3 regions of the Pseudomonas sp. D(2018) genome follow, and region 2 is predicted to be linked to each of the others. Evidence: predicted binding sites of a transcription regulator. Region 2 holds the regulator's gene; each other region holds the start of a gene.
The links. Region 2 encodes LexA, which represses DNA repair genes until DNA is damaged. Its sites were predicted from a motif close to CTGTNTNNNNANACAG; they were not measured.
Positions count from the first base shown of each region.

Region 1: recN (DNA repair protein RecN) is a predicted target of LexA. The motif match lies at 3,825-3,840, and genes of this name have one in related genera.
Region 3: imuA (translesion DNA synthesis-associated protein ImuA) is a predicted target of LexA. The motif match lies at 1,619-1,634, and genes of this name have one in related genera.

Region 1 is NZ_SCOK01000026.1:65,484-75,064, reverse strand. It holds gene FFS60_RS17410 (helix-turn-helix domain-containing protein) at 1-524, opposite strand, end outside; gene FFS60_RS17405 (outer membrane protein assembly factor BamE) at 1,040-1,570, opposite strand; gene fur (ferric iron uptake transcriptional regulator) at 1,670-2,074, shown strand; gene recN (DNA repair protein RecN) at 2,127-3,800, opposite strand; gene grpE (nucleotide exchange factor GrpE) at 3,957-4,526, shown strand; gene dnaK (molecular chaperone DnaK) at 4,629-6,542, shown strand; gene dnaJ (molecular chaperone DnaJ) at 6,667-7,794, shown strand; gene dapB (4-hydroxy-tetrahydrodipicolinate reductase) at 7,878-8,681, shown strand; gene carA (glutamine-hydrolyzing carbamoyl-phosphate synthase small subunit) at 8,865-9,581, shown strand, end outside.
Region 2 is NZ_SCOK01000022.1:34,027-43,607, reverse strand. It holds gene mfd (transcription-repair coupling factor) at 1-1,372, shown strand, start outside; gene FFS60_RS15655 (CsiV family protein) at 1,407-1,928, shown strand; gene FFS60_RS15650 (DEAD/DEAH box helicase) at 1,935-4,565, shown strand; gene FFS60_RS15645 (S-methyl-5'-thioinosine phosphorylase) at 4,664-5,401, opposite strand; gene nagZ (beta-N-acetylhexosaminidase) at 5,411-6,409, opposite strand; gene FFS60_RS15635 (L,D-transpeptidase) at 6,419-6,943, opposite strand; gene FFS60_RS15630 (TetR/AcrR family transcriptional regulator) at 6,988-7,695, opposite strand; gene lexA (transcriptional repressor LexA) at 7,926-8,537, shown strand; gene sulA (SOS-induced cell division inhibitor SulA) at 8,548-9,021, shown strand; gene FFS60_RS15615 (hypothetical protein) at 9,104-9,337, opposite strand; gene FFS60_RS15610 (DUF6586 family protein) at 9,409-9,581, opposite strand, start outside.
Region 3 is NZ_SCOK01000037.1:28,949-38,529, forward strand. It holds gene FFS60_RS20635 (DNA polymerase Y family protein) at 1-894, opposite strand, end outside; gene imuA (translesion DNA synthesis-associated protein ImuA) at 901-1,515, opposite strand; gene FFS60_RS20645 (SOS response-associated peptidase) at 1,857-2,558, shown strand; gene FFS60_RS20650 (hypothetical protein) at 2,584-3,015, opposite strand; gene FFS60_RS20655 (hypothetical protein) at 3,131-3,517, shown strand; gene FFS60_RS20660 (AMP-binding protein) at 3,645-6,482, opposite strand; partial or broken gene FFS60_RS20665 (IS5 family transposase) at 6,977-7,610, shown strand; partial or broken gene FFS60_RS20670 (transposase) at 7,659-7,751, shown strand; gene FFS60_RS20675 (YafY family protein) at 7,936-8,976, shown strand; gene FFS60_RS20680 (hypothetical protein) at 9,025-9,498, opposite strand.

The DNA of each region.
Region 1 (9,581 bases), on a different contig from region 2:
ATAGAGTTCAGAAAGAATGTACATTGAGCTTCAGCACTGACATTTTTCAAAAGCCCCAAAATCTCTTCGAGATGAGGCAGTTTATCGTTCCCGACAAACTGAAATGCTGGGTATAGGTAGTCATTGCCTTCCTGTATCGCGATCAGAGTGCCCTTCTTTATATGGTTATTGATCGTCTGCCTGGTTACACCGAGCACGTTGGCCGCGTTCTGACTCTTCAATACGCCTCCAAACTCTGTAAGTTTCTCAAAAAAATCAATCTTTGCAGCTACGCGCCGAGCTTGTTTTCGAGTTTCCCGAGTGCTCAAAGCTCCTGCTACTGATCCGCTGACTGCAAGCTTTTGAAGAAGCTCTGCATCCGTGAGAGACCCCAAGTTCTCACTGGTTTTTTCCTCAGACCATTGCTGGAAAACATTGGTAAGCAGTTTCATTAGGCGCACGGGGAGCCCCGCTGCATCCTGAGTTTTCTCGATAACAGCCGCCAGGGTATCGATGGTGGCCTGAATTGGTTTGTGTGAGTCCATGAGGTGCCTCAGCGCTTCTTGATTGACGATTTAATTTAACCACGTAATCGCATAATCGTCAAATGCCGCTTCAGATTGAAGCGATGAACGGAGCTATGAGTGCACAGCCAAAGGCCTTCCAGGAGGGGGCTGCGTCGACCAATGGATTTCTTGACCCATGCTCCATCCATTGAGTTCGCCACATGCATCAGCTTTCAAGGGCCGGCAATCCCCAAGAAGGCTTATGAACTCATGTCTAAATCTGTAAAGCCGTGATGAGTCTGCAATGACTACAATTCCAGTCATTAGGCTGAAAAATACCTACTAATGACTTGAAAGACAGACATTGCAGTGATGTCTGCATTAAGCTGCGCGAGCGAGTGGCATTCAATGCGGCCAAGCTGATTTGAATAGCACTGATTCAGTGCTGGCCGCGCCAATAACCCATTGAATCAAAAGCAGTTGTGCGCCTGGTGCATAATAGCGCCGTCCATGAAAAAGCCCGGGACCAGCCCGGGCTTTTTTGTTGCCGCAGGTTATTGCGGCGAGGTTTCCAGCGGTTCCGGAATCGGGACCGGTACAGGTTCTGCGCTATCCACTTCTTTCTGGATCTTCTCCAGCAGGGAGCCAGGTGCTGCCGGCTCTTCGGCCTTGGGCTGCGCTTGCTGCTCAGGTTTGGCCGGGGCGGTCGTGGTAGAGCTTTCGCCGCCGAGAATTGCTTCATCACGGCTCACGCCGGGCATGAAGTCGCCGGCCAGGCCGATCAATTGGTCGTTATTGTCGAACGCCAGACTGACGCGTTCCTGGAAGCGTTGGCCGCCACCCGGCTGGATGCTGTAGAGGTAATCCCAGCGTTTGGCGTGGAACGTGTCGGTGATCAGCGGGTTGCCCATGATAAACCTCACTTGACGCCGGGTCATTCCGGGCTTCAACTGGTCTATCATGTCCTGCGTAACGACGTTGCCCTGCTGGATGTCGATTTTGTAGACCCCGGGGAACGAGCAACCGGCGAGTGCGAGCAAGCCTGCGAAGGAGAGGCTGGTCAGCAGGAGCTTGGTGTTTTGCATCGGTGGGAGACTTCCACTATCTTGGACGGGCATCAAAAGTCCCGATCATACCTGCATTAAGGGAAGCTGCGAAAGCTGCATTCCTCGAGAAAGCTGACCATGGTTGAAAACAACGAACTGCGTAAAGCCGGCCTGAAGGTGACCTTGCCTCGGGTCAAGATCCTCCAGATGCTCGACTCCACCGAGCAGCGCCACATGAGCGCGGAGGATGTTTACAAGGCCCTGATGGAAGCTGGCGAAGACGTCGGCTTGGCCACTGTCTACCGGGTTCTGACCCAGTTCGAGGCGGCGGGCCTGGTAGTGCGCCATAACTTCGACGGCGGTCATGCGGTGTTCGAGCTGGCTGACAGCGGCCACCACGACCACATGGTGTGCGTCGATAGCGGCGAAGTGATCGAGTTCTTCGATCCGGAGATCGAGAAGCGCCAGAAGGAGATCGTCAAGGAGCGTGGCTTCGAGTTGGTCGACCACAATCTGGTGCTCTACGTGCGCAAGAAGAAGTAAGCACTTCGCGCACAAAAAGGCGACCTCTGGGTCGCCTTTTTCGTTTCTGGGATCAGCCCTGGGCGCTGGTCACCATCTTCCTCGCGTGGGCCAGGGACTCCTCGGTGAGGTCGACGCCACCCAGCATGCGGGCGATCTCTTCGATGCGCGGTGCTTCTTGCAGCTTGGCCACCGCTGTGCGGGTTTCCTGGGTGCCGCGTTCCTTGTGTACGAAGAGGTGGTGATGACCCTGGGCGGCGACCTGCGGCAGGTGGGTAACGGTGAGTACCTGGCCGCGCTCACCTAGCCGGCGCAGCAGTTGGCCCACCACTTCGGCTGTCGGGCCGCCGATGCCCACGTCCACTTCGTCGAAGACCAGGGTCGGCACGCGGGAAGTCTGCGCAGTGATTACCTGGATGGCCAGGCTGATGCGGGACAGCTCGCCGCCCGAGGCGACCTTGGCCAGTGCCTTCAGTGGCTGGCCGGGGTTGGCGCTGACCAGGAACTCAACCTGCTCCAGACCATATTGTTGAGGTTCATCGACCTGGCTGGAATGCAGCTGGATGTTGAAGCGTCCGCCGGGCATGCCCAGGCGTTGCATTTCGGTTTCCACTGCGCCTGCCAGGCGGCCGGCCGCCTCGCCGCGCAGCCTGCTCAGTTCCGCGGCTTTCTCTTGGTAGTGACGTGCATAGGCGGCCAGTTCCTCGGCCAGGCGCTCAGCGGCTTCGTCGTCGGCATTGAGGGCTTCCAGCTCGTCCAGCAGCTTCTGTTGCAGCTCGGCCAGCTCGCTTGGCTGTACCCGGTGCTTGCGCGCCAGGGTGTAGATGGTGTCGAGACGCTCTTCCAGTGCCTGCTGGCGCTCGGGGTCGGCGTCGAAGTGGTCTAGGAAGCGGTTCAGCTCGCCCATGGCTTCCTCGACCTGGATCTGCGCGCTGGACAGCAGATTGACCGCTTCGGCCAGGGCGCCCGGCTGAGAATGGAAGGCAGTGAGGCGGTTGAGGCTGGCGGTCAGTGCACTGAGCACGTTGCCGGCATCACTCTCGCTGCACATGTCAGTGACCTGTCGGCAGGCAGCCAGCAGGCTTTCGGCGTTGGTCAGGTTCTTATGCTCCTGTTCCAGCTGTTCCAGCTCGCTCTCGCCCAGGGCAAGGTTTTCCAGTTCGTCCAGTTGATAGCTGAGCAGTTGGTGGCGGGCACGCTGCTCGTCGCCAGCGCGGGACAGGCGTTCCAGCTCCTGGCGGGTTTGCCGCCAGCGCTGGGCCGCTAGCTGCACCTGGCGAGCCAGGTCGCTCGCGCTGGCGAACTCGTCAAGCAGGCGACGATGGGTGTCGGCTTTGAGCAGGGACTGGTGTTCGTGCTGGCCATGGATATCGATCAGGAGCTCGCCGAGACTTTTCAAGTCGCCGAGCGGGCAAGGGGTGCCGTTGATATACGCGCGTGAACGACCCTCGGCTGTGATCACGCGGCGCAAGATGCAGGGGCCGTCCTGCTCGAGGTCGCGTTCATCCAGCCAGTCGCGGGCTTCGGCAATGTTGCTGACATCGAAGCTGGCGAGGATGTCAGCCTTGTCGGCACCGGGGCGCACCACGCCGCTGTCGGCGCGATCACCCAGGGTCAGGCCCAGTGCATCGAGCATGATCGACTTGCCGGCACCGGTTTCGCCGGTGATCACGGACATGCCGCCCTCGAGCTCCAGGTCCAGGTGCTCGACGATGGCGTAGTTATGGATCGACAGATGTACCAGCATGGTGCGACTCCCGCGCTGAGGTGGCTGTGTATTTATACAGTGTTTGTTTTCTGGCTGACAATTGCCTCTCCCCCTTGAACCGACAAATTGCGGCCCCATATAGGCGGACATATCAGCGGGTCTTTACCCGCAGCTGTCTTGTATGAGGAGGAAGGCATGGCCGACGAACAGACCCTGGATAACCAGACCCCCGAAGCGAATCCCGCTGCCGAAACCGCATCCGGTGACGATCTCGCCACCCGCGTACAGGTGCTGGAAGAGCAACTGGCCGCGGCCCAGGATCAGTCGCTGCGTGTTGCCGCCGAGCTGCAGAACATCCGCCGCCGCGCTGAGCAGGATGTGGAGAAGGCGCACAAGTTCGCCCTGGAAAAATTCGCCAACGACCTGCTGCCGGTCGTCGACAGCCTTGAGCGTGGCCTGGAATTGACCAGTGCCTCTGATGACGCGATCAAGCCGGTGCGCGAGGGCATGGAACTGACCCTGAAGCTGTTCCACGACACGCTAAAGCGTTACCAGTTGGAAGCCGTTGATCCGCATGGTGCGCCCTTCAATCCTGAGCATCACCAGGCCATGGCCATGGAAGAAAGCACCCATGTCGAGCCGGGCAGCGTGCTGAAGGTGTTCCAGAAGGGTTACCTGCTCAACGGCCGTCTGCTGCGTCCCGCCATGGTGGTGGTCAGCAAGGCGCCGAGTGCGACGCCGCCTTCGATTGACGAGCAGGCTTGAAATCCGGGCTCGGGCCCCCATCTGTTACATCAAGCGTTTATGTGCTGCCGCAGTCCGTGAAGAACGAGGCTGCGGAGAATCCAAAGTTTCGGGAGAGAGAATATGGGCAAAATCATTGGTATCGACCTGGGGACCACCAACTCTTGCGTGGCCATCCTGGAGAACGGCAGTGTCAAGGTGATCGAGAACGCCGAGGGTGCTCGCACCACGCCGTCCATCATCGCCTACACCAACGACGGCGAAACCTTGGTTGGTCAGTCCGCCAAGCGTCAAGCGGTTACCAACCCGCAGAACACCCTGTACGCAGTGAAGCGTCTGATCGGTCGCCGCTTCGACGAAGACGTCGTGCAGAAAGACATCAAGATGGTTCCCTACAAGATCGCCAAGGCCGATAACGGTGACGCCTGGGTTGAGGTGAAGGGCCAGAAGATGGCGCCGCCGCAGATTTCCGCGGAAGTGCTCAAGAAGATGAAGAAGACTGCCGAAGACTACCTCGGCGAGCCGGTGACCGAAGCGGTGATCACCGTTCCGGCCTACTTCAACGACAGCCAGCGCCAGGCCACCAAAGACGCCGGTCGCATCGCCGGTCTGGACGTCAAGCGCATCATCAACGAGCCGACTGCAGCAGCGCTGGCTTACGGCATGGATAAGGCCAAGGGCGACCATACCGTGATCGTCTATGACCTGGGCGGCGGCACCTTCGACGTATCGGTGATCGAGATTGCCGAAGTCGATGGCGAGCACCAGTTCGAAGTGCTGGCCACCAACGGTGACACCTTCCTCGGTGGTGAAGACTTCGATCTGCGCCTGATCGACTACCTCGTAGACGAGTTCAAGAAAGAGTCCGGCATGGACCTCAAGGGCGACCCCCTGGCCATGCAGCGCCTGAAGGAAGCCGCCGAGAAGGCCAAGATCGAGCTGTCTTCCGCTCAGCAGACCGACGTCAACCTGCCGTACATCACTGCAGACCAGACCGGTCCGAAACACCTGAACGTGAAGATTTCCCGCGCCAAGCTGGAAGCCCTGGTCGAAGACTTGGTCGCCCGTACCATCGAGCCTTGCCGCATCGCCCTGAAGGACGCCGGCCTGGACGTATCCGACATCCAGGAAGTGATTCTGGTCGGTGGCCAGACCCGTATGCCGCTGGTGCAGAAGCAAGTTGCTGACTTCTTCGGCAAGGAGCCGCGCAAGGACGTGAACCCGGACGAAGCCGTTGCCATTGGTGCTGCCATCCAGGGCGCCGTACTGGCCGGTGACGTGAAGGACGTACTGCTGCTCGACGTATCCCCGCTGACCCTGGGTATCGAAACCCTGGGTGGCGTTATGACCGCGCTGATCGAGAAGAACACCACCATTCCGACCAAGAAGTCGCAGGTGTTCTCTACTGCTGACGACAACCAGTCCGCCGTGACCATTCATGTGCTGCAGGGTGAGCGCAAGCAGGCTGGTCAGAACAAGTCCCTGGGCAAGTTCGACCTGGCCGAGATCCCGCCGGCTCCGCGTGGCGTACCGCAGATCGAAGTGACCTTCGACATCGACGCCAACGGCATCCTGCACGTGTCCGCCAAGGACAAGGCGACCGGCAAGCAGCAGTCCATTGTGATCAAGGCCAACTCCGGCCTGTCCGAGGAAGAAATCCAGCAGATGGTGCGTGATGCCGAGGCTAATGCCGAGGAAGACCGCAAGTTCGAAGAGCTGGCTGCTGCTCGCAACCAGGGCGATGCGCTGGTCCATGCCACTCGCAAGATGATCACCGAGGCTGGCGATAAGGCCACTGCCGAGGAGAAGGCTGCCATCGAGAAAGCGCTGGGCGAGCTGGAAGTAGCTGTGAAGGGCGATGACAAGGCTGAGATCGAAGCCAAGATGAATGCCCTGTCCCAGGCTTCCACCCCGCTGGCGCAGAAGATGTACGCCGAGCAGCCCCAGGCGGGCGAACAGCCGCAAGCCTCTACTGCGGACAAGGCTGGCGACGATGCCGTCGACGCCGAGTTCGAAGAGGTCAAGGAAAACAAGTAAGTGTCACGCTTGCTTCCGCTCCAGCGTGCGGGGCTAGTCGCCCCGCACGCCTGATCCGCCACGCGGGAGCTTGCTCCCGCGTTGGCGCGTCTGGGGCTGGTGAATTTGAGAGTGCAGGAAACCTATGGCTAAACGTGACTTTTACGAGATCCTCGGTGTCGAGCGTGGCGCCAGCGAAGCCGACCTGAAGAAGGCCTATCGCCGTCTCGCCATGAAATACCACCCGGACCGCAACCCGGGCGACAAGGCTGCGGAAGAGCAGTTCAAGGAGGCCAACGAGGCCTACGAGATCCTCTCTGATGCCAGCAAGCGTGCTGCGTACGACCAGTACGGCCACGCCGGCGTCGACCCGCAGATGGGGGCGGGCGCTGGTGCCGGTTTCGGCGGTGCCAGCTTCTCCGACATCTTCGGCGACGTGTTCAGCGATTTCTTCGGTGGTCAGCGTGGCGGTCAGCGTGGTGGTCCGCAGCGTGGCAGCGACCTGCGCTACACCCTGGAGCTGGACCTGGAAGAAGCGGTGCGCGGGACTACCGTGACCATTCGTGTGCCGACCCTGGTCAACTGCAAGACCTGTGAAGGCTCGGGTGCCAAGAAGGGCACCAGTCCTGTCACCTGCACCACCTGTGGCGGTATAGGCCAGGTGCGCATGCAGCAAGGCTTCTTCTCGGTCCAGCAGACCTGCCCGCGCTGCCACGGCAGTGGCAAGATGATCAGCGACCCCTGTGGCAGCTGCCATGGCCAGGGGCGCGTGGAAGAGCACAAGACCCTGTCGGTGAAGGTGCCGGCTGGTGTCGATACCGGCGACCGCATCCGCCTCTCTGGCGAAGGCGAGGCCGGTGCGCTGGGTGGTCCGGCCGGCGACCTTTATGTGGTGGTCAACGTGCGCGAGCACCCGATCTTCCAGCGCGACGGCAAGCACCTCTACTGTGAGGTGCCGATCAGCTTCGCAGACGCGGCCCTGGGCGGCGAGCTGGAAGTGCCGACCCTCGATGGTCGGGTCAAGCTGAAGATTCCGGAAGCGACCCAGACCGGCAAGTTGTTCCGTCTGCGTGGCAAGGGTGTCGCCCCGGTGCGTGGCGGCGGTGCCGGCGACCTGATGTGCCGGGTTGTGGTGGAAACGCCGGTCAACCTGGACAAGCGCCAGCGCGAGTTGCTCGATGAGTTTCGCAAGACGCTGCAGAACGACGGCTCCCATTCGCCCAAGGCCAGCAGCTGGTTCGAGGGCATGAAGCGCTTTTTCGGCGATCTTTAAACGACGAGCTGGAAGGGGCGGCGAAGTGTTTCAGGCTTTCCGTGCCGCCTTCCAGCTCCAGGCTTACAGCTTGGAGCTTTTATATGCGACGTATTGCTGTGATGGGCGCCGCCGGGCGCATGGGCAAGAACCTGATCGAGGCAGTGCAGCAGGCGCAGGGCGCTGGTCTGACCGCCGCCATCGATCGTCCGGATAGCACTCTGGTCGGCGCCGATGCCGGTGAGTTGGCCGCGCTGGGTCGAATTGGCGTCCCTCTGTCGGGCGATCTGGCCAAGGTTGTCGATGAGTTCGATGTGCTGATCGATTTCACTCACCCATCCGTGACCCTCAAGAACCTGGAAGTCTGCCGTCAGGCGGGCAAGGCCATGGTGATCGGCACGACCGGTTTTTCCGCTGAGGAAAAGGCCTTGCTGGCGACTGCCGCCAAGGAAATCCCGATCGTCTTCGCCGCCAACTTCAGTGTCGGCGTGAATCTTTGCCTCAAGCTGCTGGATACCACTGCTCGCGTGCTGGGTGATGAGGTGGATATCGAGATCATCGAGGCTCATCACCGTCACAAGGTCGACGCGCCGTCCGGTACCGCGCTGCGCATGGGTGAAGTGGTGGCTGATGCACTCGGCCGCGACCTGTCCAAGGTGGCCGTCTACGGTCGCGAAGGCCAGACCGGCGCCCGCGCTCGCGAGACCATCGGCTTTGCCACCGTGCGTGCTGGCGACGTGGTGGGTGATCACACTGTGCTGTTCGCTGCGGACGGCGAGCGCGTTGAGATTACCCACAAGGCCTCCAGTCGTATGACCTTCGCTCGTGGCGCCGTGCGTGCGGCGCTGTGGCTGGAAGGGCAGGAAGCGAGCCTGTACGACATGCAGGACGTGCTGGGATTGCGCTGAGTCGATATTCAGGATGTCTTTTGGGTGGACCGAAATGACGCATTCCTGTAAACTGCAGCTTTAGTGTGTCCACTAAAAGTTACGCAGAAATGGCTCAGATAAAAAAGCGGGGTGACGGTATCAACGTCATCCCGCTTTTTTACAACCTGCGTTTGCTTCAGCCTTGATCTACGGGAGGTCTTCTTGACTAAGCCAGCCATACTCGCGCTTGCCGACGGCAGCATTTTTCGCGGCGACGCCATTGGGGCCGATGGCCATACCATCGGTGAGGTAGTGTTCAACACTGCCATGACCGGCTATCAGGAAATCCTTACCGATCCTTCCTATGCCCAGCAAATCGTTACCCTGACCTATCCGCACATCGGCAACACCGGCACCACGCCGGAAGACGCCGAAGCCAATCGCGTATGGGCCGCCGGCCTGATCATTCGCGACCTGCCGCTGCTGGCCAGCAATTGGCGTAACAAGCAGTCGCTGCCGGATTACCTGAAAGAGAACGGCACCGTTGCCATCGCCGGCATCGATACCCGCCGCCTGACCCGCATTCTGCGTGAAAAGGGCTCCCAGAATGGCTGCATCCTCGTCGGTGACGACGCCACTGAGGAGAAAGCACTGGAGCTGGCGCGCAGTTTCCCCGGCCTGAAAGGCATGGACCTTGCCAAGGTGGTGTCCTGCGAAGAACGTTACGAGTGGCGTTCCAGCGTATGGAACCTGGAAACCGACAGCCATCCGGAAATCGCTGCCAGCGAGCTGCCCTACCACGTGGTGGCCTATGACTTCGGCGTGAAGTTGAACATCCTGCGCATGTTGGTCGCTCGCGGCTGCCGCCTGACAGTAGTGCCGGCGCAGACTCCGGCAAGCGAAGTGCTGGCGCTGAATCCGGACGGCGTCTTCCTCTCC
Region 2 (9,581 bases):
CAAGGAGGTGGAAGGCGCGGCTCAGCAACTGGCCGAAGGCAAGATCGACATCATCATCGGCACCCATAAGCTCCTGCAGGGTGACGTGAACTTCAAGAACCTGGGCCTGGCGATCATCGACGAAGAGCACCGTTTTGGCGTGCGCCAGAAGGAACAGTTGAAATCCCTGCGCAGCGAGGTGGACATCCTCACCCTGACCGCCACACCGATTCCGCGCACCCTAAACATGGCGGTGGCGGGCATGCGCGACCTGTCGATCATCGCCACGCCGCCAGCGCGCCGCCTGTCGGTACGTACCTTCGTCATGGAACGGCAGAACACGGCGATCAAGGAAGCCCTGCTCCGCGAGCTACTGCGTGGCGGCCAGGTCTACTACCTGCACAACGAGGTGGCGACCATCGAGAAGTGCGCCGCCGAACTGGCCGAACTGGTTCCTGAAGCGCGCATTGCCGTCGGCCACGGCCAGATGCGCGAACGCGATCTCGAACAGGTGATGAGCGACTTCTACCACAAGCGCTTCAACGTGCTGGTGGCGTCGACCATCATCGAAACCGGCATCGACGTACCCAGCGCGAACACCATCGTCATCGAACGCGCCGACAAATTCGGCCTGGCCCAGCTGCACCAGTTGCGCGGCCGGGTCGGCCGCAGCCATCACCAGGCATACGCCTACCTACTGACACCACCGCGCAAGCAGATGACCCCGGATGCCGAAAAGCGCCTGGAGGCCATCGCCAACGCCCAGGACCTGGGCGCCGGCTTCGTTCTTGCCACCCACGACCTGGAAATCCGCGGTGCCGGCGAACTGCTGGGCGAAGGCCAGAGCGGGCAGATCCAGGCCGTCGGTTTTACGCTTTACATGGAAATGCTCGAACGTGCGGTGAAGGCCATACGCAAGGGCGAGCAACCGAACCTTGAGCAGCCGCTGGGCGGCGGGCCGGAAATCAACCTGAGGGTGCCGGCGCTGATTCCCGAGGATTATCTGCCCGACGTGCATGCGCGCCTGATCCTCTACAAACGCATTGCCTCGGCAGCTGACGAAGACGGCCTGAAGGAACTGCAAGTAGAGATGATCGATCGCTTTGGCCTGTTGCCCGAGCCCACCAAGCACCTGGTGCGCACGACCCTGCTCAAGTTGCAGGCCGAGAAGCTCGGCATCAAGAAGGTCGATGCCGGCCCCCAAGGGGGTCGCATCGAGTTCGACGCCTCGACCTGCGTCGACCCGCTGGTACTGATCAAACTGATCCAGGGCCAGCCCAAGCGCTACAAGTTCGAAGGTGCCACCCTGTTCAAGTTCCAGGTGCCCATGGAGCGCCCGGAAGAACGCTTCAACACACTCGAGGCGCTATTCGAACGCCTGACCCCGCAGTAGTCTGCGGAATGATTGCCCCTATAAGGAACAACCCATGCGTGCCATCCGAAACTTCGCCCTGCTGCTCGCCCTGCTGGCCCCGGCGGCCTTTGCCGACGGTCTCTACTCGGTGGAGATGATCATCTTCCGCCAGGCCGGCGATCCCATCCCGGCCAGCCAGCCCGCTCCGGACGACTGGGCCGCAGGCAGCCAATCCATCGCCGGCAGCGAGCGCGGCACCGCACTGGATGGCGAAGCGGCCAAGCTGAACCCCAACGCCGGCTACGAAGTGCTAATGCACAAGGCCTGGTCGCAAAACCTGTCGGCGATTCCGAACACGGTATCGGTGACGTCCGGCGAACAGCAGCTGGGGCATTACCCCGTGGAAGGCACGCTGGCACTCACCCTCGATCGCAGTGTCGACGCCCAGGCCGACTTCTGGATCAACCAATTCGACAGCAGTGGCCTGATCAGCAGCAGCGAACGTCTGCGCCAGGGTACTCGCCTGAAGAACGGCGAACTTACCTACCTTGACCACGGAAACCTGGGCATCCTGATTCGCGTTAGCCCGCTCTAAGGCGCCATGAGTGCCCTGCTCGACCAATTGAGACAGCTGGAATGGCGCCTGGATTTCGATCCGGGCGCCCTTTCCCGTGGCCTCAAGTACGCCACAGAAGGTCGCATCCGCCTGCTGAGCCTGAGCGACAAGGCCATCGAGACGAGCTGCGAAGGCTCCGCAGGCCACGTCTACACCCAACTGATCCGCCTGGCACCGAAGGGGCTCGGAGTGGTCGGTCGCTGCAGCTGCCCGGTGAGTTTCAACTGCAAGCATTGCGTCGCTGCCATCACCTACCTGCTTAACCAGCCCACCACCGGCTGGCAAATCCCGACGCCACCCAGCGAGCGTCAGGTGGACGACCTGCAGCCACTTCCGCACCTGATCCTCGGCAGCCATGCCCAGAGCCAGTACGACCTGCGCAGCGGACGCATGGTCGGCAGCCAGCAGCACCGCGCCGGCCTGGTGTTCGACTATGGTGGCGCACACACCCACGGCAAACCGGCGAAACCGGAACGACTGCATCACCGCAGCAATGGTGAGCGCCTTGCCATTGCCCGCCACCCAAGGACTGAGCAGGCCTGGCGTGACAGGCTGCGCCAACTGGGCTTCAAGGAAGCCCTGCGGCAGAGCCTGGCCCTGCCCGCCAACAGCGCGGAGATGTTCGAGCTGCCCAGCGACGAAGACTGGCTGCACTTCATGCGAGAGAACTTACCCGCACTTCGCGAGCAGGGCTGGCACATCGATATTCGCCCGGGATTCCAGTTCGACCTCAGCCAGGTCGAAGGCTGGTACGCCGAAGTGGACGAAGCGCCCGGCCGCGAATGGTTTGACCTGGAGCTGGGCATTGTCGTCGAGGGTCGCCGCATCAGCCTGTTACCGGTCCTTCTGCGCCTGATCCAACGCAACCCTGAGCTACTCGACCCGCAGAACCTCCAACGGCGCAAGGACGATGACCAGTTGCGCCTGCAACTGGACGCCACCCGCGCCGCGGATGGCCGCCCGCTGCAGGTGATGTTGCCGTTTTCCCGACTCAAGCCCGTACTGACCACCCTGGGCGAGCTCTATCAGCGCGATCAGGACCCAACCCAAAGACTGCGCCTGGCCCGCCCCGACGCAGCGCGCCTGAGCCAGCTGGAAGGCCTGGACCTGCACTGGCAAGGCGGTGATGAGCTACGCGACCTGGCGCGAAAGCTGCGTGACAGCGGCAAGGTCACTATCAATCCACCCAAGGGCCTGAATGCCGAACTCCGCCATTACCAGCTCGAGGGCATCGCGTGGCTGCAGACCCTGCGGGAGGTTGGCGCCGGCGGCATCCTCGGTGATGACATGGGGCTGGGCAAAACCCTGCAGACCCTGGCTCACCTACTGCTGGAGAAGGAAGCCGGTCGCCTGGATCGCCCGACCCTGGTGGTGATGCCCACCAGTTTGATACCCAACTGGCTGGACGAGGCCCAACGCTTCGCGCCTGATCTGCGCGCCCTCGCCCTGCACGGTCCTGGCCGCAAGAAAGCCTTCGAGCGAATGGCCGAGTACGACTTGCTACTGACCACCTACGCCCTGCTGCCCCGAGACCTGGAGCAGTTCGCGGAGCTTCCGCTGCACCTGCTGATCCTCGACGAGGCGCAGTACATCAAAAACCCCACCAGCAAAGCGGCCCAGGCGGCGCGCCAACTTGAAGCACGCCAGCGGCTCTGCCTCACCGGCACACCACTGGAGAACCACCTGGGCGAACTCTGGTCATTGTTCCACTTCCTGATGCCCGGCTGGCTGGGTGACAGCCAGAGCTTCCTGCGGAATTACCGAAACCCCATCGAGAAGCATGGCGACGCCACCCGCCTTGCCCATCTCAATGCCCGCCTCAAGCCCTTCCTGCTGCGCCGCAGCAAGGAAGCCGTGGCCACCGAATTGCCGGCCAAGAGCGAGATCACGCAATGGGTCGAACTCAGCGACCGCCAACGCGACCTCTACGAGACGGTACGCCTGGCAATGGACCACAAGGTGCGCGACGAGATCGACCGCAAGGGCCTGGCACGCAGCCAGATCGTGATCCTGGAAGCCCTGCTGAAGCTGCGCCAGGTGTGCTGTGACACCCGATTGATCGAAGAAAGCGGCGTCCGCTCACGGGGCAGCAGCTCAGGCAAGCTGGACAGCCTGATGGAAATGCTGGAGGAGCTGATCGCCGAGGGCCGCAAGGTACTGCTGTTTTCGCAGTTCACCAGCATGCTGTCGCTGATCGAAGACGAACTGCACAAGCGCGCCATCGACTATGTGCAGATCACCGGCGACACGCGGGACCGACGCACGCCGGTACAGCGCTTCCAGGCCGGCGAGGTGCCGCTTTTCCTCATCAGCCTCAAGGCCGGTGGCACCGGCCTGAACCTGACCGCGGCCGATACCGTGATCCACTACGACCCCTGGTGGAACCCGGCCGTGGAGCGCCAGGCAACCGACCGAGCCTATCGCATTGGCCAGGACAAGCCGGTATTCGTCTATCGACTGATTTCACGAGGAACGGTGGAAGAGAAGATCCAGCAACTTCAGGCCCAGAAGGACGCGCTGGCGCGAGGCATTCTCGACGGTCGCGAGAAAGAAGGCTGGAGACTACAGGAAGCGGATCTCGACGCCCTCTTCGCCCCACTGCCCCGCCTCGGGTGATTGGCAGCTGACGCGGCTTAGCGCTGACACGCCCATTTGCGAACGACTCAGCCGCCGACAGCCATCAACGCGTGTGCCTGCCGGCGGAAGACATGGCCTCAGCCTTTCAGCACATGGGCAAGGACATTGCGTACCTTGCCGATACCCTCGGCCAGCGCAGCCTCGATCTCGGCCATGGTGATGATGCCTTCCGACTTGCCGGCAGCCGGGTTCACCACCAGGGAGAGACAGGCGTACGGCAGGTTCAGCTCGCGGGCCAGCGCTGCTTCAGGCATGCCGGTCATGCCAACGATGTCACAGCCGTCGCGCTCCAGGCGGGCGATCTCGGCCACGGTTTCCAGGCGCGGACCCTGGGTACAGCCATAAACGCCGAAATCACTGTGCGGGTAGTCGCACGCGTTCAGCGCCGCCAGCAGCTCGGCGCGCAGGGCTTCGTCATAGGGATGGCTGAAGTCGATGTGGGTGACGTGGTCCAGATCGCCTTCGAAGTAGGTGCCGACACGACCATGGGTGTAGTCGATCACCTGATGTGGCACCACCAGGTGGCCGCTACCCATGGCCGCGTGAATGCCGCCCACGGCATTCACAGCGATTACCGCCTGCGCGCCGGCATGCTTGAGCGCCCAGAGATTGGCGCGATAGTTCACCTGGTGCGGCGGAATGCGATGCGGATGGCCATGGCGTGCAAGGAACAGCACGTCGTGCCCGGCGTACTCGCCATGAACGATTCCGGCCGACGGCGCGCCGTAGGGGGTATCAGGGTGGAGCAGGGCTTTCATGCTCAGGCCATCGAGCTGGGTCAGGCCTGTACCACCAATAATGGCGTAGACGGTCATGTCAGTTCCTCAATCGATCAACTGGGCTTCGCGCAAGGCGGCAACGGCCTGCGACCAGCGGGGATCCTGGCGGTATTCGGTGCCGGGGAAAGCACGGCGGCGCATTCGCGACAGGCTGGTCGGTGGTTTGACTCTCAAGCGCTGCAGGCGCTCCAGGGCCAACTCTGCAGAAGCGCGGTCATTGCACACCAACCCCATGTCGCAACCGGCTGTCAGCGCAGCCTCGATGCGCTCGGCGGCATCACCTACCACGTGGGCGCCGGCCATGGACAGGTCATCACTGAATATGACACCGGAAAATTTCAGTTCGCCTCGCAGGATGTCCTGCAACCAGCGCCGGGAGAAACCAGCAGGCTGGGCGTCCACCTGCGGGTAGATGACGTGGGCAGGCATCATGCCGTCCAGTTCCGCGGCCAGACGAGCGAACGGGACCAGGTCGGCCTGGCGAATCTGCTCCAGGCTGCGCTCGTCGGTGGGAATCGCCACGTGGGAGTCCGCCTCTGCCCAGCCGTGGCCTGGGAAATGCTTGCCGGTGGCAGCCATACCCGCCTGTCGCAAGCCGCGAATGAAAGCGCCAGCCAGGCGCGCGGCACGCTCAGGATCGCCCTCGAAGGCGCGACTACCAACGACGGCGCTGCGCTGGTGGTCGAGGTCCAGCACCGGGGCGAAGCTGATGTCCAGGCCAACTGCGAGCACTTCGGTCGCCATCAGCCAGCCGCACTGCTCGGACAGTTGCTCGGCATTGTCGTTGTCAGCCAGGGCGCGCATTGCCGGCAAGCGCAGGAAGCCTTGGCGCAGGCGTTGTACACGGCCGCCTTCCTGATCGACAGCAAGAATCAGGTCTGGCCGAACAGCGCGAATCGCAGCGCAGAGTTCGCGCACCTGGCGCGGGCTCTCGATATTGCGGGCAAAGATGATAAGACCGGCGACTTCCGGCTGACGGAGGATCTGCCGATCCTCGGCGGTCAGCCAGGTGCCGCCGATATCCAGCATCAGGGAACCTTGCATGAAAAATCCTTAAGAGAGTTGTGCCGTCGCCCAGACCGGGCAAGGTGCTTCGTCAATGCGTACCGCACAGTGGACGGGTACGCGATCGAAGAGTTCCAGCACATCGACATTTCGCAGACGAATGCACCCATGCGAGCGGGCTACCCCCATGGGCTCGGTATCCGGCGTACCGTGCAAGTAGATGTAGCGGCGGAAGCTGTCCACCTTGCCAAGTCGATTGTGACCAGGCTCGCAACCGCTCAGCCAAAGGATACGACTAAGGATCCAGTCCCGCCCCGGAAAGCGCTCGTGGAGTTCGGCATTCCAGACTTCACCCGTCCAGCGCCGACCACGAAGCACTGCACCGAGAGGCAGGCCCTCGCCGATCCGGGCGCGGACCTGGTGCAGCCCACGGGGGGTGCAGTTGGAACCATTCGTCTCACCTGCACCATTCAGGGCAGTAGACACAGACATGCGCAGAACCAACTGCCCCCCGGCAAAGCCGTAGAGCTGTTGGTCAGCGATGGAGATATGCAGAAGATCGAGGTTTTGCATGGGTCGCAAGCTTAGCCGATCAGCTCGCCTGCGCCCATATGGTTTTAAGCCTTGGCAGGTGCCGCCGGGGCCTTGTTGCGCGGTTTGAGCACCGCACTAGCCAGGGCTTCGTCAGTGACCCCGGTTTCGGCACGCATACCGGCTGCCAGGAACGGCACCATCAGACGCATGACCTGCTCGATCGAGGTATTCACGCCAAAGTCGTTTTCTGCCATGGCGCGCAACGCCTTGATACCCGACATGCTGAAAGCAGCAGCTCCGAGCATGAAATGCACTCGCCAGAACAGCTCGAGTGGCGGAACCTTGGGAGCGGAGTCGTTCACCAGCAGCATGTAACGGCGGAAAACCTTTCCGTAAACTTCTTCGAGGTACTTGCGCAAGTGCCCCTGGCTCTGACTGAATGCAAGCCCAAGCAGACGCATGAAGATCGAAAGGTCATTGCCACTGCGGGGCTTTACCGCCAGCGCCTGCTCAACGAGCATTTCCAGCAACTCTTCAAGGCTGGCCTTGCTCTCTGCCTTGGCCTGACGGCGGTCCAGTTCGCGCTCCAGGCTCTGGCAGAACGGGCCGAGGAAACGCGAGAAAACTGCCTGGATCAGCGCTTTCTTAGAGCCGAAATGGTAGTTCACAGCCGCCAGGTTGACCCCAGCTTTGCTGGTGATCAGGCGCAACGAAGTCTCGGCAAAGCCTTTCTCCGCGAACAGCTGTTCCGCAGCATCCAGAATGCGTTCAACGGTTTCCGACTGGGCCATGGCTCCTCCGCCTGACAAACACTTGTTTGAAACATACGTTTCATCCGGTCAGCTTGTCAAGCCATGCGCACCACTATCTGACGCAATGGTCACCCTCCCCGTAGCCAGCGCAACAGCAGCCTTGCCCAACCTTGAGCCGCAATCTCTCTTCTCTCCATAAAAAGAAGCGTTGCCAAGGTCACGCCACTGTATATAATCCCAGTCACTGTATAAAAAAACAGAGCGCCGCCATGCTGAAACTGACGCACCGCCAAGCCGAGATTCTCGCATTCATCAAGCGCTGCCTTGAAGATAACGGCTTCCCCCCGACCCGGGCGGAAATTGCCCAAGAACTCGGTTTCAAGTCGCCAAATGCCGCCGAGGAGCACCTCAAGGCCCTCGCCCGCAAGGGTGCCATCGAGATGACCCCGGGCGCATCCCGCGGCATCCGCATCCCTGGCTTCGAGCCTGGTAGCAACGAAGACGATGGTTTGCCGGTGATCGGCCGGGTCGCCGCTGGCGCGCCAATCCTTGCCCAGCAGAACATAGAAGAATCCTGCCGCATCAATCCCGACTTCTTCCATCCCCGTGCCGACTACCTGCTGCGCGTTCGCGGCATGTCCATGAAGGACATCGGCATCTATGACGGCGACCTGCTGGCCGTACACAGCACCCATGAGGCCCGCAACGGCCAGGTGGTGGTAGCTCGACTCGGCGAAGAAGTCACGGTCAAGCGCTTCAAGCGCGAAGGCGACAAGGTCTGGTTAATCGCCGAGAACCCCGAGTTCGCCCCCATCGAAGTGAACCTTGATGAGCAGGACCTGGTGATCGAAGGTTTGAGTGTCGGCGTGATCCGCCGCTAAAGGAGGCTCTATGCAGTTCCCGCAGTCGCTTGGTCGGTCTCAGCTCCCCCTGTTCCACGACGCCATCCTGGCCACCCCCGTGGTCCCGATGCTGACCGATGTAGTGGAAGAACCCCACCCGGAAGAGCCGGAAGCCTTCAGCGAGCTCTCGCTTCGAGGCGCCACTGGGCACTGCCGAAGCCTGCTGGGGTCGGTGCTTCGGGAACTCAGCGAAGAACAGGACGCACGCTGGCTGACACTGATCGGCGCCCCCTCCGGCCTGACCCGTGACTGGTTGCGCGAGTCCGGCCTGAACCGCGAACGCATACTGCTCCTGCAACCACGCGGCGAACAAAGCGCCCTGGAACTGGCATGCGAGGCGTTGCGATTGGGCCGCAGCCACACAGTAGTGAGCTGGCTGCAACTTGGGCAAAAGGCCAAACGCAGACTGGCCCACGCGGCACGCGAGGGTAGCGCGCAAAGCCTTAACATTCTTCTGGGGTGATAAGGACAGCGGGCGCCAGGTGATACCTAAGGCCTTTGACATCAGACGGTAACCGAATCAAAGGTAGATTAGGCTCCAGAAATCAATGCAGAACGCGCGGACCGTCTTGATGGTCCATGTCGCCTTCGGCCAGTCGGCCAGCCATCTGCACGCCGACATTCAGCATGGCCTTGGCGACTTCCAGGTGATGCCCCTGAAGGAAAGCCTTGGCATCGGCAGAGAAGTCCAGCGTCACCAACGCCTCCTCGTCCTCGGCCCGGCGCAGAATAATGCGCCCATCAGGCAGCTCGACTATTTCCAGAAAGGACGTAGGCATAAGTTCAAATCTCCACGAAAGGCGACCATTGTAACAGCGAGCCGCCAGTACGCCCTAGCCCATCGATCAAATCAGCACTCGCTCAGGGTTTCGCGGAAACGCAAGGCAAGGGATTTCAGACTCTGTCGCCAGGACTCCAGCGTCTCCCGCGACAAAGGCGCCACCTCCTCCTCCAGACTGACTGCGGTAATCAGCGGCAGTGTGGGATCGACTTTTGCCTGCTTTGGAGCCTGCGGCGGCTGGA
Region 3 (9,581 bases), on a different contig from region 2:
GCTGAGCAAACCCACTGGCACCTGTGTGTCCGGGATGTCGCGGTGTTCCAGATAGAGGGTAAAGCGCTGTACCCCGCTGTCGCGGCTGGCGAGGAAGGCGGCCAGGTCGGCGGTGAGACGGCGCAGGGGAAAGAGCAACGCCTGGTGGGATTCCACCTCGAAATTCAGCTCGATACGCAGGTCGAACTCATCCGGCGGCCGGTAGCACTCCAGCGCCAGCGGACGCTCGCCGAGCAGGGTATCAAGGTGCTGCAGCACCTCGGCCGGAAAGCGCCGGGCGACCGTGCTCCGGGGCAGCGCCAGCACCTGCTCGACCGTACGCAGGCCCATGCGGATGAAAGCGGTAACGGTTTCCCGAGCCAGGCCAGCTCGCTCCACCGGCATCCGCCCCAGGACCTCGCGCAACTCACCCTGGTTCGCCACTGCCAGGCCATCGTAGGCATTGGCCAACATCCGCGCCGCCACCGGGTTGGGCGCCACTACGATGCGGTGACGAAACCCCAGGGCCGCCAGCTCCCCCCGCAGCCGAGCCTCGAAGCGCGGCCATGGGCCGAACAGGGCGAAGCTGGACTCCACCTCCAACAACAGGCAACGCGGATAGCGCAGGCTGACCTGGGAGCTGAAGCCATAGGCCCAGGCAGCGAGCAATTGCTGCCAGCGCTCGATGGATGCCGGGTCGTATTCCACCAGGGTGAAATCGCGGGTCAGGGCATGGGCAGCAGTCAATGACTGCCCGGGACGCAAGCCCAGGCTCCTGGCCGCCGGGTTGAGCGCACGCAGCACGCGGCGCTGGGGGGTGCCGGTCACCAGCGCCAGGGGCGACTCGGGGTCGGGGTGGCCGCGCAGCACGCCATCCAGCGCCAATTGCGGCAGCAATATGCAGGCCCAGCGCATGAGGATTTACCGAGCCAGAGCGATGGGCGCGGCAGGTGGCAGCCCACCCCGGCACTTGAGCACCCGCAACTGCGCCGGCTGTCCATCAACGGCAACGCGCAGGGCCGCTGGCGAGGGGTTGAGGGCGGCATCGAGCGGCCGGTAGGCAAAGGCCAGGGTCTGCCCGGTTTCGGCGGCCACCTGCAAGCGGCGCAGGGCACGGTCGTCGGCCTGCTGCGGCCAGCAGAGCACGGCGCCGCAACTGCCGGAGCGCAGGCATTGCTCAGCCGCCCAGAGCGCATCACGGCCGCTGGCCTCCACCAGCGCCAGCCAGCGCAAGTCCACGCCGGCTGCCCGCCAGGCCTGTGGATAAGGAATATGCGGTGGCGCCACCAGCACCACGCGCTCGGCACTGGCGGTCAGCCGTGCCAGCGTGGGCCAGAGCAGGCGCAACTCACCCAGGCCCGCGGCTGGAACCAGGATTTCGCTGAGCGCGGCTTCAGGCCAGCCACCGCCCGGCAGCACGCTGTCCAGAATGCGATGGCCGGTGGGTTGCTCGCGGCCGGCCGGCTGCGCACCGGACTGGCCTTTCCAGACCCGCCGCTCGTTGAGCAGGACGTCGAGGGCAACGACAGCGCCCATCAGGCCCGTCCATTGCCGGTAGAGAAAAACGGCAGCCCCGGGGAAGGGCTGCCGAAAGGGCCAGGAACAATCATCAAGGCCATTGGGGGAAATCCTAAGAATACTGTACTTATATACAGTAAATAGCAGAGACTTCTCCCGGTCAATCCAGAAAAGACAGAAGGCCTGCGGGAGCGCGTGGCTCCTTGTAAAGAACGTGCATTTTGTTGCCTTTTTCGCAGAATTTCACCGCAGATATACAGCCACCTGGCCATTAAACAGGTTGCCATCTCATGTCATTCACCCCTGCCAAGGCTGCGCAGGACCTATGCTCAATCCATCCCCGGATACAGGAACCTGCCATGTGCGGCCGCTATGTCAGCCCCTCGGAACGCGCCATCGAAGACTACTGGCACATCGGCGCCCGCGACTCCGGACGCTGGATCCAGAGCTTCAACGTGGCGCCCTCCAGCATCGTCCCGATGCTGCGCCTTGACGAACAGGGCGAACTGCAATTGGCATCCGCCCGCTGGGGCCTGATCCCTGCCTGGTGGAAGGAAGCGAAGCCACCGACCATGTCCTGTAATGCCCGCAGCGAAGAAGCCGCCAGCAAGCCCCTTTGGCGACAGAGCCTGCGCACCCAGCGCTGCCTGATGCCGGCCCTGGGTTGGTATGAGTGGAACCCACGCGAGGAAGTCCGCAACGCCCGCGGCCGACTGGTCCACCAGCCCTATTACCTCTACAGCCCGAACGACGCCGTGCTGGCATTCGCCGCCATGTGGGCCACCTGGCACGCCCCGGATGGCCAGCCCATCACCTCCTGCGCCCTGCTCACCCGGGAAGCCGCCCCCTCCATCAGTGCGATCCACAACCGTATGCCAGTGGTCCTGGCGTCCGAGCAGTTCGACCTGTGGCTGGCGCCCGATACAACTGACGAGCAGGTACAGCGCGCCATGGCCACGGCGCGCAGTGACTTCGTGGGGCGTGCAGTGTCCACGCGGGTAAATGATGTGCGCAATGATGATGAAGGGTTGATCGAGGGAGTGGCCGAGCCGCCGTCCTGAAGCCAGTCAGAACCCCTACGAAAGCCTACTCACCAACAGCCAGCCGCAATCGGGCCGGCGCCAACGTTGGACTCGCAAGGCGTGAACAGCAGGTTGTGTACGCGCTGATTGCCATCCGTTCAGCCAACACGAGCCGCGCAAAATCCGCCATCTGGTCATCCGACCAAGGGACTGTCGCTTCTTCCAGGAAGGCCACCATGGCGATATGCGCGGCAGATGCGTTCAGAGAGAGCTGACGCAGCTCTGCCCAGTAATCCGGTTCGATCACGAATCGCTCCTGGTGCACCACATTGTCAGATGCATTTGATAAGCAATAGCGCACGAACGTCAGAATCTCCAGGGAAAATCCGATGACTGGTGGAGAGGCGGAAGAAAAACGATCTTCAAGACCAGTAATCGCCCGGCCAAACAATGGCGAACGTCGGGAATACACTTGATTCGCATAGGCAGTGGTCACCGGGGGGGAGGATTCTCGCCCCTCCCGTCGATTACCTCCGCTCCCAGGCGCCCTGCCCGAACGGCCAGCCGGCCACACACCGGCCGGCCAAATGCACCAGCCTGGAGCAACCGCCATGAAAAACATGACCCCTGGCCCCTCTTCAGCATCGATCCGTAGCGGCAGTTTGGTGCTTCTTTCCGCCCTGCTGGTCGCAACAGGCTGTACGCACAACCCCGACATCAGAGCCAGCCGCGACGGAACCTCCGGCATCACGACCAGGGCGAACCCTGACTACATAAGCTGCGTGAAGGACGGTATTCGGCAAGACGCCCAGACCTTCACCACGGAGGAAAGTGGCAAGACACTGCTGTTCGTTGGCAGCACTGAACCCGACAAGGCATCCGGGCTTGTCGAACTCACCAGCGGCCAAGGCCAGAATCACTACTCCGTGTACCAGCGCAATGCCTGGCAGGACAAAGGGCGGCTGATCAATGCGGCGCGGATGTGCTCCAGTGCTTAGGGCGCTGGGCCTCTTCAGTCCTTGAAAGCAACAAAGCCCCGCAGACCTTTGTCTGCGGGGCTTTGCATGTATGACAGGAACACAGCGATTTGAGCCCTGAAAGGCAGCGGCTCGCTGCGTCACAAACTCACGCGGAACTCAGGGCGCGTTCGGATTCATCCAGGTGCTCCAGCAATTCCGCCCTCGCCGCATCCCGCAGGCTGATAGCCCCCGACCAGCCGGGCCCTTGCGCCAGCAATGGCGCGCACAGGCTGACGTGGATCGCTTCCCTCAACGGGAACCACTGGCCGTCACGCAGTACCGTGCGCGTGCCACGGATGGCGACCGGTACCAGAGGAACGCCCGCATTCGCGGCGAGCATGAAGGCGCCCATGTGGAAGGGGCGCAGACCCTGCGCGCGGCTGAAAGTCCCTTCCGGGAAGAACACCAGGGCCTGGCCAGACCCCAGCGCCTCGGTCAGGGCCTCACTGTCCGCGACGCTGCGTTGCAGGTCGAAGCGCTCGACGAAGCGCGCGCCGAGCTTGCGCAGGAACAAGCCCGCGATCCACTGGCTGGCCAGCTCGCGCTTGGCAACGAAGGCGAACCGTGGCGGCAGCGCCGCGCAAAGGATGACACCGTCGAGGTAGCTGGCATGATTGGCGGCCAGCACGCTCGGCCCACTCCTTGGCATGTGCTCCACGCCCTCGACGCTGAACGGCACCCCGGCCAGGCGCACAAACAGACGCGCGGCCAGCTGGGTAAAGACGCGGCACCAGCGCTGACTCGGCAGTATCACCACGCCCAGCCAGGTCAGCGGCGCGACCAGCCAGAACAGCAGCCAGATATAGACGGCGTACGGTAGGTTACGGCCCGATCGCCAAGCACGTCCGAGATAGCCGTGGAGGGTCTGCGCCAGCAAGCGCAGCACCTGGCGCCACGGGGCCAGGCCAGGCCGACCCACTTCGTCACGCAGGTACAGCTCGCGGCAGGCGGCCCGGCGGATCTTGCCGCTGGAGGTTTTGAGCACGCTCCGGGGCGGCGCCAGGACGATGTCGTCAGGCGGCACTCCGGCAAGGTCGACCACCACTCGATTGATCGCCTGACGCAAACGCTGCCGCGCAGCCGGGTCCTTCTCGGCACTTTCCGCCATCACCACCAGTCGATCGGTGCCCGTGGCCGGATCCGGGCTGCCGAATACCGCAATGCAGCCCTTCCGCAGGCCCGCGAGGCCTCCGACAGCCGCTTCGACATCGTAGGGGTAGATGTTGCGTCCAGCGCGGATGATCAAGTCCTTGGACCGCCCGGTGAGGTAGAGCTCGCCATCAGCCATGTAGGCCAGGTCGAGGGAGTCCATCCAACCATCGCGCAGCACCCGGTGAGTCTCCTCCGAAGCGCGGTAGTAACCGGCGCTGGTGGACGGCCCGCTGAATTGCAGACGGCCTTCCCGGCGCTCGGGCAACTCGATGCCATTGCCATCGACTATGCGCAGTTGGTGGCCCGGCAAGGGCCGGCCGCAGGAGGCGAAGCTCAGGGTGGCGCCGTCGTCGATTTCTGCGGGAAGGGCCTGCCCCCGGACCTGGAAAGCCTCGCGCTGCACCCGATCGACCCGCAGCCCACGCCCCAGTGGCGGGAAGGCTACACCCAAGGTGCCTTCGGCAAGGCCGTAGACCGGTGCCAGCGCACCGGGCTCCAGGCCGTAGGGGGCAAAACGCTCGGCAAAGCGCTGCAAAGTGCCCGGGTTGACCGGCTCAGCGCCATTGAGGGCTAGGCGCCAACTGCTCAGGTCCAGCCCTTCGAGCTCGGCGTCATTGATCTTGCTCAGGCACAGTTCGTAGGCGAAGTTGGGGGCCGCCGACAGGGTGCCGCGAAAACGATGGATCTCCCACAACCAACGTGCCGGCCTGGCCAGGAAAGCCAGCGGCGACATCAGCACGAGGCTGAAGCCGTAGTACAGGCTGCCCAGCCAGGCGCCTATCAGCCCCATGTCGTGGTACATGGGCAACCAACTGACGAACACATCCCGCGGCCCCACCTGGAGCGAAGTACCCATCGCGCGAAGGTTGGCCAGCAGGTTGGCATGACTCACCATCACCCCCTTGGGCTGGCCGGTGCTGCCTGAGGTGTACTGCAGGAAAGCAATATCTGCGGGTAGCCGCGTCGGCGTCATGCATTCCTGTTCCTCGCCCTCCAACTCGGCCACGCTGACGACTCTCGCAAGGCTCGGAACCTGGGACCGGAGCAACTGGGCAAGCAGCTTCGCCTCCGTCACCGTGACCAGGACCCTGGCCTCGGCATTGCGCAGAATGCCAGCCTGGCGCCGCAGGTGATCCTCGATCTGCGACAGGCGCAACGGCGGGTAGATGGGCACCGGGATGCCACCGGCCAGCAGGATGCCGAAGAAGCCCCGAAGAAAATCGCGACCGGTCGGCAACATCAGCGCCGCGGTTTGTCCGGCGCGCAAGCCACCGCGTTGCAGCCCCGCCGCCACCCGCCGCGCTTCGCGCTGCAAGTCCCCGTAGCTGATGTCCTCCGGGCGGTCGCCATCACCCAGCAGGCGCACATGGGTATGCCCTGGCTGATGATCTGCATGCCAGTTCAATACATCGACCAGGGTGCGTGCGGTATCCGGGGCCTGCCACTCGACGATCTCGGGTGCAACGGGATCTGCCGTGGAGGCTGGCTGGCCAGACCGGCCGGCGGAGCGGCCGCGTAGCACCTGCAGCACATCAGCGGGTGTATTGGCCGAGGCGAACAGCTCCTGCGGCAGACGCACGCCGAACTCGTGTTCGATACGCGACCAGAGCTCGACCCGCGCCAGACTGTCCACGCCTAAGTCGCGGTCAAGCACGCTGTGCAAACTGACGCGCAATCCCGGCGCCGCTTGTGGCCGCAACTCGGCCACGGTGCGCTGGACGACTCCGAGCAGTTTTTCCGCGTCCTCATCGAAGCCAGGAACGCCGTGGGTTACCGGAGGCGGATGAGACATCGAAGGCCCTCGCCAGGAAGGAAACTCGATGCCTTCCAGTATGCGCCCATGCCGGCGCTTTCGGACCTGTCGAAGACTTTCGACACTTCTTCGACAGTTGGCAGAAGCCAGAACGCAAAAACCCCTGAAACTCTAAGAATTTCAGGGGCTTAGGCTATCGAATATGGCGGGAAGATAGGGATTTGAACGCTACTAGCAGAACGCCACCGCCGCCCTGCGCAGACCCGATACCAGAGCAGTCAAAGGGTTACGGTTTGCAGCGTTCTGCACCGGTCTGGATTTTGCCCCAACGGTTTGCCCCAGAAATCTTGGGGCAAACGCCCCTGCCCCCCAGCCTCCGCAGTTGAGCAGCTAGCCAACAACTACATCCCGGAGGAGTCCTTACCGTATTGCCCTCCGTCATATCGTTTAACACTTTATGGCGACCCAGGCTGCTTATGTGTGCACATACCCCCGACGCCCCGTTCTTAACCTACAACTCATGCGTCACCGGGCGAGACGACGGCACGTTTGACCGAGTACTTGAGCGATTGCACGTCCGGTTGAATCAGGAAGGCTTGATCGATCTGGACACCTGGATAATCGACTCCACTGCGGTACGTGCAAGCCTCTTCAGGCGCCGGGAAAAAAGGGGGGGCAGAAGAACCGGTAGACCATACGTTGGGACGTAGTCGAGGCGGCTTGACCACCAAGATTCACCTGATCTGCGATGCCAATGGGATACCTCTTCGCTTCGTGCCGTGACCAGGGCAGGCCAGCGACATTGCACATGCTCAGCCGCTCTTGGATCAGGTGCGTCTCCCCGGAAAGTCGGGACGGCCTCGTAAGCGCTGCCGTTGGTTACTGGCAGGCAAAGGTTACGATGCCGAGCATCTGCGCCAGTACTGCGACCGCTACCGCATGCAGCCGGTGATTCCGCAGCGCACCATGAAGCGCAAACCCAAGCCAGGACTACCCCGGCTGTTTGATCGTCCGAAATACCGGCAACGGAACATCATCGAGCGGATGTTTGGCTGGCTGAAAGAGAACCGGAGAATCGGCACCCGCTACGACAAGCTCGCCAGAAGTTTTGGCGCGATGGTCACGCTGGCTTGCACGCTGCGATGCCTACGGCTGAATCGCCCCTAATTTCGTAGACACCTCCAAGCCTCATAATGAGGCCCGTTAGGAGGTGCCATGAGCAACCAGCGTTACCCCAAAGAATTCAAAATCGAAGCGGTCAAGCAAGTGACCGAGCGCGGCCTCCCCGTGGCCGAGGTGGCAGCGCGGTCAACCCACTGTCCGGGATGGGTTGACTACTACACTGCACTCTCCCGCCATCACAAGGTATTGTTGTGCGCAACGCGCAAAGCGCGCTGATGACGTCAGTTCCGTTGCCACTCCAAATTGCGCAGTGGATGTCGTCAGCCTGCGTCAACGAAGGTACTGCTTGGCTCAGGGAAAGGAGTAACAAGTGTCGGCATCTCAACACAGCGCTAAACGCCCCGACAAAACAGCCCGCCGGCTGCTGCACATGCTCACGATTCTGCCGCAGCGCCGCGAGGACGCGATCAGTACGCCGGACTTACACGAAAAGCTGCTCCAGGCCAAATTCAAGCTCAGCAAGCGCACCTTGGAGCGCAACCTCTGTAACCTGACGCAGCTCGACGAGTTCAGCTACTTGCATTCGTATGTGGATGGCCGCACGAATCGCTGGTGGTTGAGTAAGAAAGTGCCGCAACTGGCCTTGCCGCCCAACACAGCGCTGACGCTGTCCATGCTCATTGACCACGCCCGCCCGTTCTGTGCCTCGGCCTTGCTGGACGACTTGGAACCCTTGTATCGCCATGCCAAGGGCATCGTGGAAAGTCACTCCTCGGATTGGGGCAGTGACCGCGACTGGTCGAAGAAGATCGTCAGTCACACGCGTTTCGTGCAGTTGCAACCCGCAGCGGTCGACCCCGATGTGCTGGGCAACATCCAAAGTGCGCTGCGTACCAACTGCGCCGTCAAGGCCCTGTACCACTCGCGCAACAAGGGTACCGATCACGAGATCGAAATCAACCCGCTGGGCCTATCATTCCAGGACGGCAATCTCTATCTGGCCTGCACCTACCGGGGAGAATCGCTCGTTCGCGCCCTACCCCTCCACCGCTTCAAGCGGGTCGATCCACCCGGCTGGGCCTTCGCGGAGATCCCGGCCAATTTTGATATGCGGGAGGAGGTGAAGAAGCACAGCTTTGTCACACTGATGTCCGACGTGCCGATCAGGCTCGAGCTGCATGTCAACAAGGCGATGTTCGAACGGCTCTCAGAAAACCCCCTGCACCCGCAGCAGACCCTAACGCCCGACAGCCAAGGTGGCGGGGTGTTGAGCTGTGACATCCTGCACAGCCAGGGCCTGGAGTTATGGCTGTTGGCGCAGGGCGACAGCGTGGAAGTTCTGGCGCCGGCGGCCCTGCGCCACGAGGTGGGGGAAAAGGCGCGCAAGACGGCTTCGCTGTATTCCGCGTGAACCGGCTGACGCAGATGCCCGCTGGATAACAGACCGGCGCGGTTGGGCCTATTCCTCCACCCCCGCCGAGGGTGCCTTATCAGGGGAAGCGGCAGGTACCGGTCTGCGGATCAACAGCGCGAGCGCCAGGAGCACGATAGGGACGGCAATGACCCAACTGTGCACCGTCCTCAAACCGAAGCCCGCTGCGGTTGCGCCCAGCGCCCCCACAACGCTAAAGATTACGGTCATGGCGACAGCCCCCACGGCAAACGCGACGCCGCCCGTGGCAACGCCCAAAGTGCCCAGAAAAAGCGACGCAACATATCCCGCAAGTCCACCCGCGCCTGCGCCGGCAGCGATTCCGCGTCCCCCGGGAAGGACAAGCTCGGTTGTGACGCCAAGCATCCAGGCAGAAGCTGTTCCGATGATCAGGAACATCACGGCAAGCATGACTTGAACGGTTCGCTTGAGCCGTCGAAGTGCCAGGAATAACAGGCAACAACCAACCAAGACGCCCAAGACCAGCACACCAAGTTTCATGCTGACGCTCCTCTCGATTTGCTGAACTGAACATTAGCAATGTGAGGCACAGGTCGCCCCACTTGGTCGAGATCGACCGACTG